One region of the Mesorhizobium sp. M0960 genome, then DNA from elsewhere that is predicted to be linked to it. Evidence: predicted binding sites of a transcription regulator. Region 1 holds the regulator's gene; each other region holds the start of a gene.

Region 1 (3,094 bases):
ACGTCGCCCCGCGAGAAGCGCACGCAGGATTACATCACCGGCCGCTTCGGCTGAGCCGTTCCGATCACGCATATGAGGACAGGACCATGGGCGAACACACAGTCGCTTCTTTCGACGAGGATCTCGAGCAGATCAGCAAGCTGATCCGCGACATGGCCGACCTCGCCGGTTCGATGGTCGGCGGGGCGACCAAGGCCCTGTTGAATTCTGACAACGTGCTGGCGCAACGCGTCGTTTCCGACGATGCCATCATGGATGCGCGTCAACGCGAACTGGACGACCGCGCCATCACCCTGATCGCCAAGCGCCAGCCGATGGCCCACGATCTGCGCCATGTCGTCGGGGCGATCCGCATGGCCGGCGATCTCGAACGCATCGGCGACCTTGCCAAGAATATCGCCAAGCGTGTGAGTGCGGTCGGCCTTAGCGTCACACCGCGCGACCTATCGCATTCCATCGATGCGATGGCGCAGCTGGTGCTCATCCAGGTGCAGGGCGTCATCGAGGAGTATGCTGCAGGCGATGCGGCCGCGTTGGCCAAGCTACGCGCCGCCGACGAGCGCATCGACGTCAAATATACGTCGGTGTTCCGCGAACTGTTGACCTACATGATGGAAGACCCGCGCAACATCACCGCTTGCACGCATCTGCTGTTCTGCGCCAAGAATCTGGAGCGGATCGGCGACCATGTCACCAACATCGCCGAAAATGCGTATTATGTGCTGACCGGCGAGCAATTGCCGGTCAATCGTCCGAAGCAAGACGAAACGACAATGTCCGCACCGGCGACATGATGGGGGTGCCCAGCCGATGATCGCACCACGCATAATGGTGGTGGAGGACGAGGAGCCGTTGGGTGTGCTGCTCCGCTACAATCTCGAATCCGAAGGCTACCAGGTCGAGGTGGTGACACGCGGCGACGAAGCCGAGATCCGTTTGCAGGAGAATGTGCCCGATCTTCTGGTGCTCGACTGGATGATACCAGCGGTTTCCGGCATCGAGCTCTGCCGCCGGTTGCGGGTGCGCCCCGAAACCGAACGGCTGCCGATCATCATGCTGACCGCGCGCGGCGAGGAGAGCGACCGGGTACGCGGTCTTTCGACCGGCGCCGACGACTATCTGGTCAAACCGTTTTCGACACCGGAATTCATGGCCAGGGTCAAGGCGCTGCTGCGCCGCGCCAAGCCGGAAGTGCTGTCCAGCGTGCTGAAGGTCGGCGACATCGTGCTCGATCGCGAATCGCACAGGGTGTATCGCAAGAAGACCGAGATCCGGCTCGGGCCGACCGAATTCCGGTTGCTCGAATTCATGATGCGGCATCCGGGCCGCGTCTTCTCGCGCAGCCAGTTACTCGATAATGTCTGGGGCGAGACGATCTATATCGACGAACGCACCGTCGACGTGCATGTCGGGCGGCTGCGCAAAGCCGTCAACAACGGCCGCATGCCTGATGTCATCCGCACCATCCGCGGTGCCGGCTACGCGATCAGGGAAGATTGACCCGCCCAGTCAGGCTACGTTCTTTCTGACGCCGGGCCTCATTTGCGCGCCCGGCGCGAAAATCTGCTGGTCGACGAAGCTTAACGCCCGCATTGCACAGCCTTCGCGGATCAGCGGCAATTCGTTCGGCTCGGTATCGAAGGAGATCGAGCCCGAATGCTGGCCGCCGGCGGTCTGGGCGATGGCCTTCCGCAAGGCCGGCTCGATCAGATCAAAGGCGGCGGCACTGGCGCCGACCATTGCGACCGGTGCCGGATCGATCAGCGCGAACAGCGAGCCGAGACCGAAACCCAGCGCTTCGCCGGCCTTGCGGTAGGCTTCGCGTTCCGGCCCGTCCTTCTCGCGCGCCCGAACCACCAGCGCGCGCATGTCGGCGTCGCTGACGTCGGCGACCGGTTGGCTGTCTTCGCTCATCTGCGTGGCGTTGCGCCAGATGGCGTAATTGCCGGCATAGGCCTCGATGCAGCCGCGCCGCCCGCAACGGCAGAGCGCGCCGCCCGGACGATGGATCATGTGGCCAAACTCGCCGCCCGAGGAATGCGTGCCGGTGAACAGCTCGCCCTTCAACACCAGCCCCATGCCGATGCCGTGCGAAAGCAGGATGGCGATGAAGTCGTCGCGATAGCGATCCGGATCGCGCCAGCGCAAAGCCACCGCCATCATATTGCAGTCGTTCTCCACCGTGGCCGCGATGCCGAATTCATCTTCCAGCATGTCGGCAAAGGCGATGTCCGTCTGGGGCGTGATCGGCGACCACAGCATGGCGCGTGCAGGGGAGTCGGTAATTCCCTGAATCGCCAGGGCGATGCGGGCGACACTGCGGACGTCAAGATCTGGATCGTCCAGCCGGCGCCGGACGATGGCCATGCATTCGCGGATCAGTTCGTCGCGCGGCATGGTCAGCGTGTCCAGCCGGCGCTGTTCCTCGGCGACCACCTGCCCCGCATAGTCGATGATGGCGGCCGACAGGAAATTCAGCGACAACACCACGGTCAGCACCGCCGCCGCTTCCGGATTGAGGGCGAGGCCGACCTGCGGACGACCGCGTTTCAACGAAACGGGTTCGCTTGCCTTGCTCTCGGCGAGGATGCCTTCCCGTATCAGGTCGGAGGAGATCGCCGATATGGTCGAATGGCTGAGGCCGGTGGTTGCGGCGATCTCCGTACGCGATGGCTGGCCGGCCCGGCGCACGGCCGAGATCACCATCGCCCGGTTGCGCCGGCGCAAATCGTCATGGCGGATTCCGACCGACATCGTTTTGCTTTCCTCCCGGTTTGCCGCGGCCGCTCATGAACCGGAAGCCGTCGGTAATGCCGACAAATAGTGTCGGATGAGGCAAATAGTGTCAGATGCAGGGGGCGCTGTCATCGTTTATTCCGAAGCTCGAAAAAAGTCGCAGCAACATCAAAATCCATCAGAATCGATGTTGACAGCAGCGGGAGATCGGGCCAGTATTTTTTCGAGGCTCGAAAAAATTAGCGCCTCTAAGCTGGCCTTTGGGGCCAATTGGTCACGCCGTACGCGGCGCAGGGAGGATATGATGAAGAAATTCACGACCGCCATTCTGGCGGGTGTCGCCATGACGCTGGCGCTT
Region 2 (3,094 bases), on a different contig from region 1:
CCTAGGAGCATTGGGCCACAAACACAACACCGCAAGGCACGATCGGCTCCATATCTCGTCGCAGTCCGGGGAGCCCCGCTTCAGGGCGTTTTTTCAGGCGCCGTCCCGGTCGAGGACGAGATCGGCGGGCCCGAACCGGTCCTTTGCCGTGAATTGCTGGTGCCAGTAGGGATAGAGCACGGGCGGCCTGCTGACCACGTCGAGGCGTGTGCGCTCCTCATCGCCGAGCACCAGGCTTGCAGCAGCGATATTGTCCTTGAAATGCGCTTCGGTTCGTCCGCCGATCACCAGCGAACTGACGGCGGGCCGGCCAAGCAACCAGGCAAGCGCCACCTGCGCTGCCGACACGCCGTGGTTCTTGCCGATATCGATCAGCACGTCGACGATCCGCCACAGCCGGTCCTCGTCGCGGATCGGCGGTTCCGACCAGCCGCTGAGCTGGCGGGCGGTCGGCTGGTCACGGTGATATTTGCCGGACAGCAATCCGCCGGCGAGCGGGCTCCAGACCAGCACGCCGAGCCCCTGGTCGACCGAGATCGGCAACAATTCATACTCGGCCTCGCGGGCTTCCAGAGTGTAGTGGATCTGCTGGGTGACGAAGCGCGGCTGGTGATGACGGTCACTGATACCGAGCCCCTTCATCACCTGCCAGCCGGAATAATTGGAACAGCCGACATAGCGGACCTTGCCCTGCGCGACCAGCGTGTCGAGCGCGGCGATGGTTTCCTCGAGCGGTGTCAGGCCATCCCACTCGTGCAGGAAATAGATGTCGATGACATCGGTCCTGAGGCGCTTCAGGCTCCTCTCGCATTCGCGGATCAGATGATAGCGCGACAGGCCTTCATCATTGGGGCCTTTGCCGATCCGCATGCGCGCCTTGGAGGCGATCAACACGTCGCCCTTGCGCTTGCCGCCGAGCGCCTCGCCGATGATCTCCTCTGACACCCCGTTCGAATAAACGTTGGCGGTGTCGATGACGTTGATGCCGGCATCGATGCAAAGGTCGATCATCCGGCGCGCCTCGTCGAGATCGGTCTTGCCGACCGCCGAAAACGCGCCGCCGCCGCCGAACGTCATGGTGCCCATGGTCAGCGTCGAAACCTTCAGCCCGGAACGGCCGAGAGTGCGGTATTCCATGTCGTATCCTCATGATTTTATCGGGAAAGGGCGTTTCAAACGACAGCCCTGAATGAACCGGGCATTTGTAGGATAATTCGTTCCGCTTGTCGCCCGTGTTGCAGGGCAACATCGATCACATCTTACGGATTGGACGCGCAGCCAGCGCAACAGCGGCTGCAATAAAACCGTCATTGCTGGCCTATACTAACATCGGTTCAGCGCTTCGATTTCCGGCCGCCGGGCCGGGCGGCAGAGCGCCTGACAGCGGCCGACACGGCCTGTAAGCGGAGCAGCGCAAATGACCGAGATAAAACAGAATTCCCCGGCCAGGGACTGGCTGGAAGCGGAACTCGCCGACACGCTCGACGAAGATTATGAGCTGGAAATCTCTGAGCCGGCGCTGTCGATGGAGATCGCCAAGATCTATAAGAATGCGCATCCGCCATCGATCGACCGCCTGCAATATTTTCGGGATCTAATCACGCTGCAATCCGAATTGATCAAGCTGCAGTCCTGGGTCGCCTATCACAAGAAGAAGCTCGTCGTGGTATTCGAGGGCCGCGACTCGGCGGGCAAGGGTGGCGTCATAAAGCGCATCACCCAGCGGCTCAATCCGCGCATCTGCCGCGTCGTAGCACTACCGGCGCCGACCGAGCGCGAGAAGTCGCAATGGTATTTCCAGCGCTACGTTCCGCATCTGCCGGCCGGCGGTGAGATCGTGCTGTTCGACCGCTCCTGGTACAACCGCTCCGGCGTCGAGCGGGTGATGGGCTTTGCCCAGCCGGATCAGGTCGAGGAGTTCTTTCGCGACGTGCCGGATTTCGAACGCATGCTCCTCCGCTCAGGCATTACGCTTGTCAAATACTGGTTTTCGATCACCGATGAGGAGCAGCAGATGCGCTTTTTGATGCGCATCCACGACCCGATGAAGCAATGGAAATTGTCGCCGATGGACCTCCAGTCGCGCGTGCGCTGGGAGCAGTACACCAAGGCCAAGGAAGAAACCTTCGCCCGCACCAACATCCCGGAAGCTCCCTGGTTCATCGTCGAGGGCAACGACAAGAAGCGGGCGCGGCTGAATTGCATCGACCATCTCCTCAAGCAAATGCCCTATGAGGAGGTGCCGCACGAGGAGATCACACTACCGGAGCGCGTCTTCAATCCCGAATACGAACGTCAGGTGCTGCCGCGCGAACTGTATGTGCCGGAGAAATACTGACTAAAGCAGCGAGGAGGGGCGCTGCCTCCGTGGGCAGCGCCCTGCAACAAGCTAGGCGCGCTCGATGATGACATGCGTGGCCTTCGGCGTCGCGACCTGCTCGCTGCAGCGGTAGCCGAGCTTGGGCATGTCGATGCCGGCAAAAAGGCTCTCGCCTGCGCCGAGCAGGACAGGTGAGATCGCCAGATGCATCTCGTCGATGAGCTTTTCCTTGAGATACTGCCGGATCGTAGAAACGCCACCGCCCAGCCGTACATCCTTGCCGTCAGCCGCTGCTTTCGCCTTCTCCAGCGCTGAGTGGATGCCGTCGGTCACGAAATAGAAGGTCGTGCCGCCCTCCATGACAATGGGATCCCGCTGATGGTGCGTCAGCACGAAGACCGGCACGTGGTATGGCGGATTGTCTCCCCACCAGCCTTTCCAGCTCTCGTCAGGCCACTCGCCGCGGATCGGCCCGAACATGTTGCGGCCGAGGATCCAGGCGCCGACATTCTCGAAGCTGCGCGCGGCGAACGCCTCGTCAGTGTCCGTGGTCCCGCCATCCTTGCCGAGAACCATCTTGCGGAAGGTGCGGGTGCCGAACATCCATTCGTGCAGGGCTTCCCCGCCAACACCCAGCGGGTTCTTCAGGTCTTGGTCGGGACCGGCGCCGAAGCCGTCGATCGACAAGGTGAAAGCGCTGACGCGAAGTTTGGACATGAGAGCCTCCTTGATAACCAATTGTGAGATGCAAGCAGTTATCGGGTAGCTTAACTG
Region 3 (3,094 bases), 260 kb from region 1:
GGACCCGAAACGAATTCCCAGAACGGATTGAAGTCCTGGAACTGCGCCTTGTCCGGATTGTAGTAATGCGCGGCCGTGTAATGCACGTCTGCGGTGAGCCAAACGGTATTGCTGATGCCCGCGTTCTTTATATAGCGAAGAAGGTGGGCAATTTCCAGCTCGCGCCCCTTGGCCGGGCCATTGTCGCCATTGCTGACTGCCTCGGCCCCGACCTTCTTGGTACCGTCATTCCAGACCACGAGGCCGAGCGGCATATCGGCGGCGATGATTTTCCACGTCGCGTTGGAATTTGCCAGCTCACGCTTCAACCACTTAATCTGCTGTTCGCCTAGGATGCGCGATTGCGGCGTCATCGTCTCCTGCATATCCGGGCCGTTGGGGCCGCGGTAGGAACGCATGTCGAGGAAGAACACATCGAGCAGCGGCCCATAAGCGATCTTGCGGTAGACGCGGCCCGGCTCCGACAGTTCGTAGCGGATCGTCGTCATCTCGTGGAAGGCGCGCGCAGCACGTGCCGCCAGCACATGGATCGATTTTTCGGTGTAGCGGTCGTCGGCGGTCAGGTCCTTCGAGTCCGACCAGTTGTTAAGCACCTCATGGTCGTCCCACTGATAGAAAGTCGGGCAGATGGCACTGAGCGCAAGAACGTTCTTGTCCATCATGTTGTATTTCCACTGCGCCCGGTATTCGTCCAGCGTCTCGGCAACCTTGCGCTTTTCGTCGATCAGCACTGTGTTTTTCCACTTGTCGCCATTGGGCAGGTCGACCTCGTCCTTCATCGCACCATCGGCATAGACCGTATCGCCCGAATGCAGGAAGAAGTCGGGCGTGTGCTTGGCGATCGTGGCGTAGGTCTTCATGCCGGTCTCGTCGATGCCCCAGCCTTGGCCGGCGGTGTCGCCCGACCAGGCGAAACGAATGTCGCGCTTCGAGGCAGGTGCCGTGCGGAAGCGGCCGACGATCGGCTCCGAAACGGCGTTGATGTCGGCAAGATCGGCCGCGACCATGCGGTAGAAAATGTCCTGGTCGGAGGCGAGATCGGTAAGCAGCCGCTTCACCGTATAGTCGCTGGCCGGCGACGTATCGAGCGGCGCCAGGCGGACGGCATTGGCGAAATTTTCCGTCGACGACACTTCGAACATGACGCGCGACGGCCGGTCCGTGCGCGTCCAGACCATGCCGCTGGTCGCGTCGACATCGCCGGACTGAATGCCATGGGTGAAGGCCGGGCGCTGATTGGCGCGCGAGTAATAGGGAAGGGCGAGACCCGAGGCGCCGACCAGGCCAACGGCGCTGGCCGACGTGACGAAAGCGCGCCGCGTCATTGAAATCTTGTTCATGGCTGTCTCCTGGATGGCGTTGAACGTCGCCGCCAAGCTCCAGCTTCAATGTTTCAGGCACATTTCGAAACGATGAAGGTTTTCTGACATCAACAAGCGGGAAGGCTGGACCGCTCGGCGGCGAAGCTGCTGATCTCCCCCTTGCGGGTCCCTTGCGGGGGAGATGGCCGGCAGGCCAGAGGGGGGCGCTGTCCCGCCGACGTACAAATCAGAAAGAAATCAGACGGAGCAGCGGAGTTTGGGCAGAACATTGCGTAAAGTCGGAGGCTGGCGAACCTTCGCGCCCCCTCTGCCCTGCCGGGCATCTCCCCCGCGAGGGGGGAGATCGGCAATTTGGCCGACGGCATCTCTCCTGCAACGAGAAGCTATGCCGCCTGCGGTTCAGGATCGAACGCCGGGCGGCTGGTGTTGATCAGCAGCGAGATGCAGGCGGCGGCTATTGCCGTCATGCCGGCGATCAGGAAGGCAAGCTCGTAATTGCCCTGCAACTCACGCATAGTGCCACCGAAAAAGGCCGCTGTCGCTGCGCCGACTTGATGGCCGGCGACGATCCAGCCGAAGACGATCGGCCCGCTGCGGTCGCCGAACGCCTCGTTGGAAAGCCGCAGCGTCGGCGGCACTGTGGCGATCCAGTCCAGTCCGTAAAATACGGCGAAGATGATCAGGCTGGTCGCCGAGAAGCCGGAATAGGGCAGATAGATCAGCGACAGGCCGCGAATGCCGTAATAGATGCCGAGCAGCTTGCGCGGGTCGAAACGGTCGGTGAGCCAGCCCGACAGCGTCGTGCCAATAAGATCGAAGATACCCATCATCGAGAGCAGGCCCGCGGCCTGCACTTCGCCGATGCCCATATCGCCGCAAAAGGCGATCAGGTGCGTGCCGACCAACCCGTTGGTGGTGAAGCCGCAAACGAAGAAGGTGGCGAACAGGTACCAGAACACACGCGTACCGGCGGCGCGGCGCAACGTGCTCAGCGTATGCGCGAGGAAATTGCCTCGCGCGGCCGGCGGCGCGGGCGGCACATCGTCGAGCTCGGCGCCATAGCGGACCATGCCGATCGCGGCCGGACGCTCCGGTACCAGCATATAAACCAGCGGCACCAAGGCGGCGGTGGCCACGGCAATGGCAATAGCGACCGGCTTCCAGCCGCCAGACTGGGCGAGCGAGGCGAGCAGCGGCAGGAAGACCAGCAGCCCGGTGGCGCTGGACGCCGACATCAGTCCCATCACAAGGCCGCGATTGGTCTTGAACCAGCGGTTGACGATGGTGGCGCCGAGCACGGTGGCGACGGCGCCCGAGCTGATGCCGGAAAACACGCCCCAGGTGAGGAGCAGATGCCACGGCTTGGTCATCAGCAGGCTGAGCGCGGTCGATCCCGACATCAACAGCAGCGCGGCAAGCAAGGTGCGGCGCAGCCCGATCCGCTCCATCAGCGCCGCGGCAAACGGCCCAGTCAGGCCATAGAGGAAGATGCCGGTGGCCGCGGCCAGCGAGACGACGTCGCGCCGCCAGCCGAAACTATTCTCCAGCGGCAGCATCATGACTGCCGGCGCCGAACGCAGGCCCGCGGCGATCAGCAGGCAGAGGAAGATGACGGCGACCACGACGAAAGCGTAGCGCTGGCCAAACGGGCGGGATTGAGCTATCATGTTACTGACCGGTACGTTTCAGATGTGCGGAACATACGTACCGACCGGTAACATTGTCAACCAGGCAATCGGCAAACCAGACATGAAAAGCATTGAACCAACGAT
Region 4 (3,094 bases), 280 kb from region 1:
CAGCCAGACCCAGCCGTCCAGTGAGGCCAGCGCGGCCTCTGTGTCCCGGGGCGCCAGCGATTCGGGAGCTTTGCCGGGAGCGGCATGATAGGCCCAGACCAGCCCGGGGGCATGATGCTGGTCGTCCGCGGCAAGCAATGTCAGATGCGATGCGTCATTCATGGCCGCCGCCGAGACAATGCACGTTCAGGATCTGGGCGGCGCCGGAGCCGGCGCCGCGACATTCTGGCCAAGTCCTATCCCCGCTCAGAATATCTGGCGGAAGATGACGAACAGCACGAAGGCAAGACAGATGGAGACCGGAAGGGTCAGTATCCAGGCCATCAGCATGTTGCGCACTGTCGACCATTGCAGGCCCGAGCCGTTCGCCGCCATGGTGCCGGCAACGCCCGACGACAGCACATGGGTGGTCGAGACCGGCAGGCCGAGATAGTCGGCCGATGCGATGGTCGCCATTGCAACAAGCTCTGCGGACGCACCCTGGCCGTAGGTCAGATGGCTTTTGCCGATCTTCTCGCCGACGGTGACGACGATGCGCTTCCAGCCGACCATGGTGCCGAGGCCGAGCGCCAGCGCGATGGCGACCTTGACCCAGAGCGGGATGAACTTCGTCGCGTTGTCGACCGCCTTGTGATAGGTCGTCACCGCCTTCAGGTCGTCGGTCTCCATCGGCAGCAGCTTCTTCTTGTCGATCAGTTTCAGCGCTTCACCGATAAGATAGATGTTGTTGCGGGCGTTGCTGACCAGCGTTGTCGGCAGCTTTTCCACGGACGGATAGGGCGACAACATTGCGCTAGTGTCGTGGATGAAGCTCTGCAGCGCAGGCGTGGTCTCGTCCTTCCAGGTCTTGGTGCGAACGGCGTCACCGACCACGGTCGCCGCGTCGGTCACGGCGACGCCGGGCTTGACGTATTTGCCGAGTACCGTTTCGACCTGCGTCGCCGCCGATTTGTAGGCTTCGAGATAATTGATATCCGGCGTGCGGTTGAGCGCGAAGGCGGTCGGCACCACGCCGATCAGGATGAGCATGATGAGGCCCATGCCCTTTTGCCCGTCATTGGAGCCGTGGGCAAAGCTGACGCCGGTGCAGGTGAAGATAAGCAGCGCCCGGATCCACAGCGGCGGCGGGGCGCTCGACTTCGGCGCCTCGTAAAGCTCGCGGTTCCTGACCAGCAGCTTCATCACCAGAAGCAGCAGCCCAGCCAGGCAAAACCCGACCAGCGGCGAGATCAGAAGCGACAGGCCGACATTGCTTGCCTGCGACCAGTCGATGCCGCTGGTGATGGAACCGGCCGGCGCCGTGAACTGGTTGGCGAGGCCGACGCCGATGATCGAACCGATCAGCGTGTGCGAGCTCGAGGCAGGCAGGCCGAGATACCAGGTTCCGAGGTTCCACATGATCGCTGCGACCAGCAGCGCAAAGACCATGGCCAGCCCGGAGCTTGATCCGACCTGAAGGATCAGTTCGACCGGTAACAGCGAAATGATGCCGAAGGCGACCGCCCCGCTGGCGGTGAGCACGCCGAGGAAGTTGAAAAAGCCGGACCACATCACTGCAAGCTCGGCCGGCATGGAATGGGTGTAGATCACCGTTGCCACCGCATTGGCGGTGTCGTGAAAACCGTTGACGAATTCGAAGCCGAGCGCGATCAGCAGCGCCAGGCCAAGCAGAATCCACGGCACCGCGACGGTGCTGGTCAGGTCCTGGCTGAGCGCGTAGCCGACATAGGCAAGGCCGCCCAGGATGATGACGGCAAAGGCCGGCAGAAACCATTTGCCGGTGCTGTTTGGCCGGTCGAGCGGATGCTCCGGCCTTGGAATTCCTGCTTCGCTGGAAACAATATCGACCATACCCCACTCCTCTTGCGTTGCAGCAAAGAATGGGAGGACGCTATGTCGGCACAATGAAGCCTGTGTGACGGCAGAGCACTTTGAGATTGGAGCAGATAGTGCTGGACGGTGGTTCCTGATCTATTCCGCGATCTCCAGCAGGGTCGATATCAGCAACCGGCGCTCGTCGGCGGAGAGAATGTCCGAACCGAACAGATTCATGCTGCGAAGCCCTTCGATAGCGAGATAGCAGACCAGCAGCGCCTTGAGATTCGGCGTCTCCTCCTTCAGCCGCTCGAACACTTGCCGCCTGAACGATTTTATCGGCGTCAGGAAATCGGGATCCTCGGCAATCGCCGAAAATATCCAGGTCGCCGACGGTTTCGACTCCTCGGCATGCTCGGCCGAAAGCCTGATATAGGCCGCAAGCGGGCTCTCACCGCTGACGCCGTTGGTGCGGGCGGCCTCAAGCGCCTGTTGGAACGCGCTGAGGTAATCCTCCACCAGCGCCTGCATCAATTTCGCCTTGGTCGGGAAATTGTAGAGAAGACCACCCTTCGACACGCCGGCACGGCTGGCGACCGCATCCAGCGACAGGCTGCCGGGACCCGTCTCGCGCGCCACGTCGGCGGCGGCGGCGAGGATCTTCTCGCGCGAATTTGTTCTGCGGGCCTTCATCAATCGTTCCCCATTCATTAGCTTAAGCGGAATTGACAAGACCGTCCAGACGGTACAGTAAGATTGCCGTCATTTGAAATTGGGACCAGTCACAGGTATGTGTTCCGGTCATCCGACCGTTATGCTGGGCCATGGCCGAGGGGACTGTTCGTGATCAAGCGCTTCATCATCGCCTTCATTCTGCTCGTGCTGGTGTGCGGCGGCATCGTCGGATTCAACCTGTTCCGCGACAATGCGATCAAACAGTTTTTCGCCACCATGAAGCCGCCGGCCGCGACCGTGTCGACGGTCATCGTCAAACCGATGTCCTGGACGCCCGGCGTCGAGGCGATCGGTACTGTCAGTGCCGTGCGCGGCGTCGACCTGACCGTCGAAACCGCGGGTATCGTCAAGGACATCCAGTTTCATGCCAATCAGAAGGTCGCCGCCAACGCCGTGCTGCTGCAGCTCGACGATGCCGTCGAGCGGGCCGACCTCGTGGCGTCGAAGGCGCAAGCCACATCCGACCAGACGACGCTGATGCGCGCTCTTGAGCTGCAGAAGCGCGGGGTCGGCACCGACGCTACGCTGGACACGGCGCAGGCGG

The links. Region 1 encodes PhoB, which activates phosphate uptake and scavenging genes when phosphate is short. Its sites were predicted from a motif close to TGTCATNNANCTGTCAT; they were not measured.
Region 2: the regulator PhoB is predicted to act here: its motif matches at 1,295-1,311, upstream of ppk2 (polyphosphate kinase 2).
Region 3: the regulator PhoB is predicted to act here: its motif matches at 1,413-1,429, upstream of NKH63_RS07500 (alkaline phosphatase D family protein).
Region 4: the regulator PhoB is predicted to act here: its motif matches at 1,905-1,921, upstream of NKH63_RS07615 (inorganic phosphate transporter).

Annotation. Positions count from the first base shown of each region.
Region 1 is NZ_JAMYNN010000002.1:242,699-245,792, reverse strand. Features, by position in the region: gene pstB (phosphate ABC transporter ATP-binding protein PstB) at 1-54, shown strand, start outside; gene phoU (phosphate signaling complex protein PhoU) at 87-794, shown strand; gene phoB (phosphate regulon transcriptional regulator PhoB) at 811-1,500, shown strand; gene NKH63_RS06175 (ROK family protein) at 1,510-2,754, opposite strand; gene xylF (D-xylose ABC transporter substrate-binding protein) at 3,041-3,094, shown strand, end outside.
Region 2 is NZ_JAMYNN010000003.1:196,380-199,473, reverse strand. Features, by position in the region: gene NKH63_RS09280 (aldo/keto reductase) at 94-1,137, opposite strand; gene ppk2 (polyphosphate kinase 2) at 1,418-2,338, shown strand; gene NKH63_RS09270 (dihydrofolate reductase family protein) at 2,390-3,037, opposite strand.
Region 3 is NZ_JAMYNN010000002.1:503,679-506,772, forward strand. Features, by position in the region: gene NKH63_RS07500 (alkaline phosphatase D family protein) at 1-1,340, opposite strand, end outside; gene NKH63_RS07505 (MFS transporter) at 1,706-2,989, opposite strand; gene NKH63_RS07510 (TetR/AcrR family transcriptional regulator) at 3,072-3,094, shown strand, end outside.
Region 4 is NZ_JAMYNN010000002.1:525,677-528,770, reverse strand. Features, by position in the region: gene NKH63_RS07620 (transporter) at 1-162, opposite strand, end outside; gene NKH63_RS07615 (inorganic phosphate transporter) at 247-1,851, opposite strand; gene NKH63_RS07610 (TetR/AcrR family transcriptional regulator) at 1,972-2,508, opposite strand; gene NKH63_RS07605 (efflux RND transporter periplasmic adaptor subunit) at 2,659-3,094, shown strand, end outside.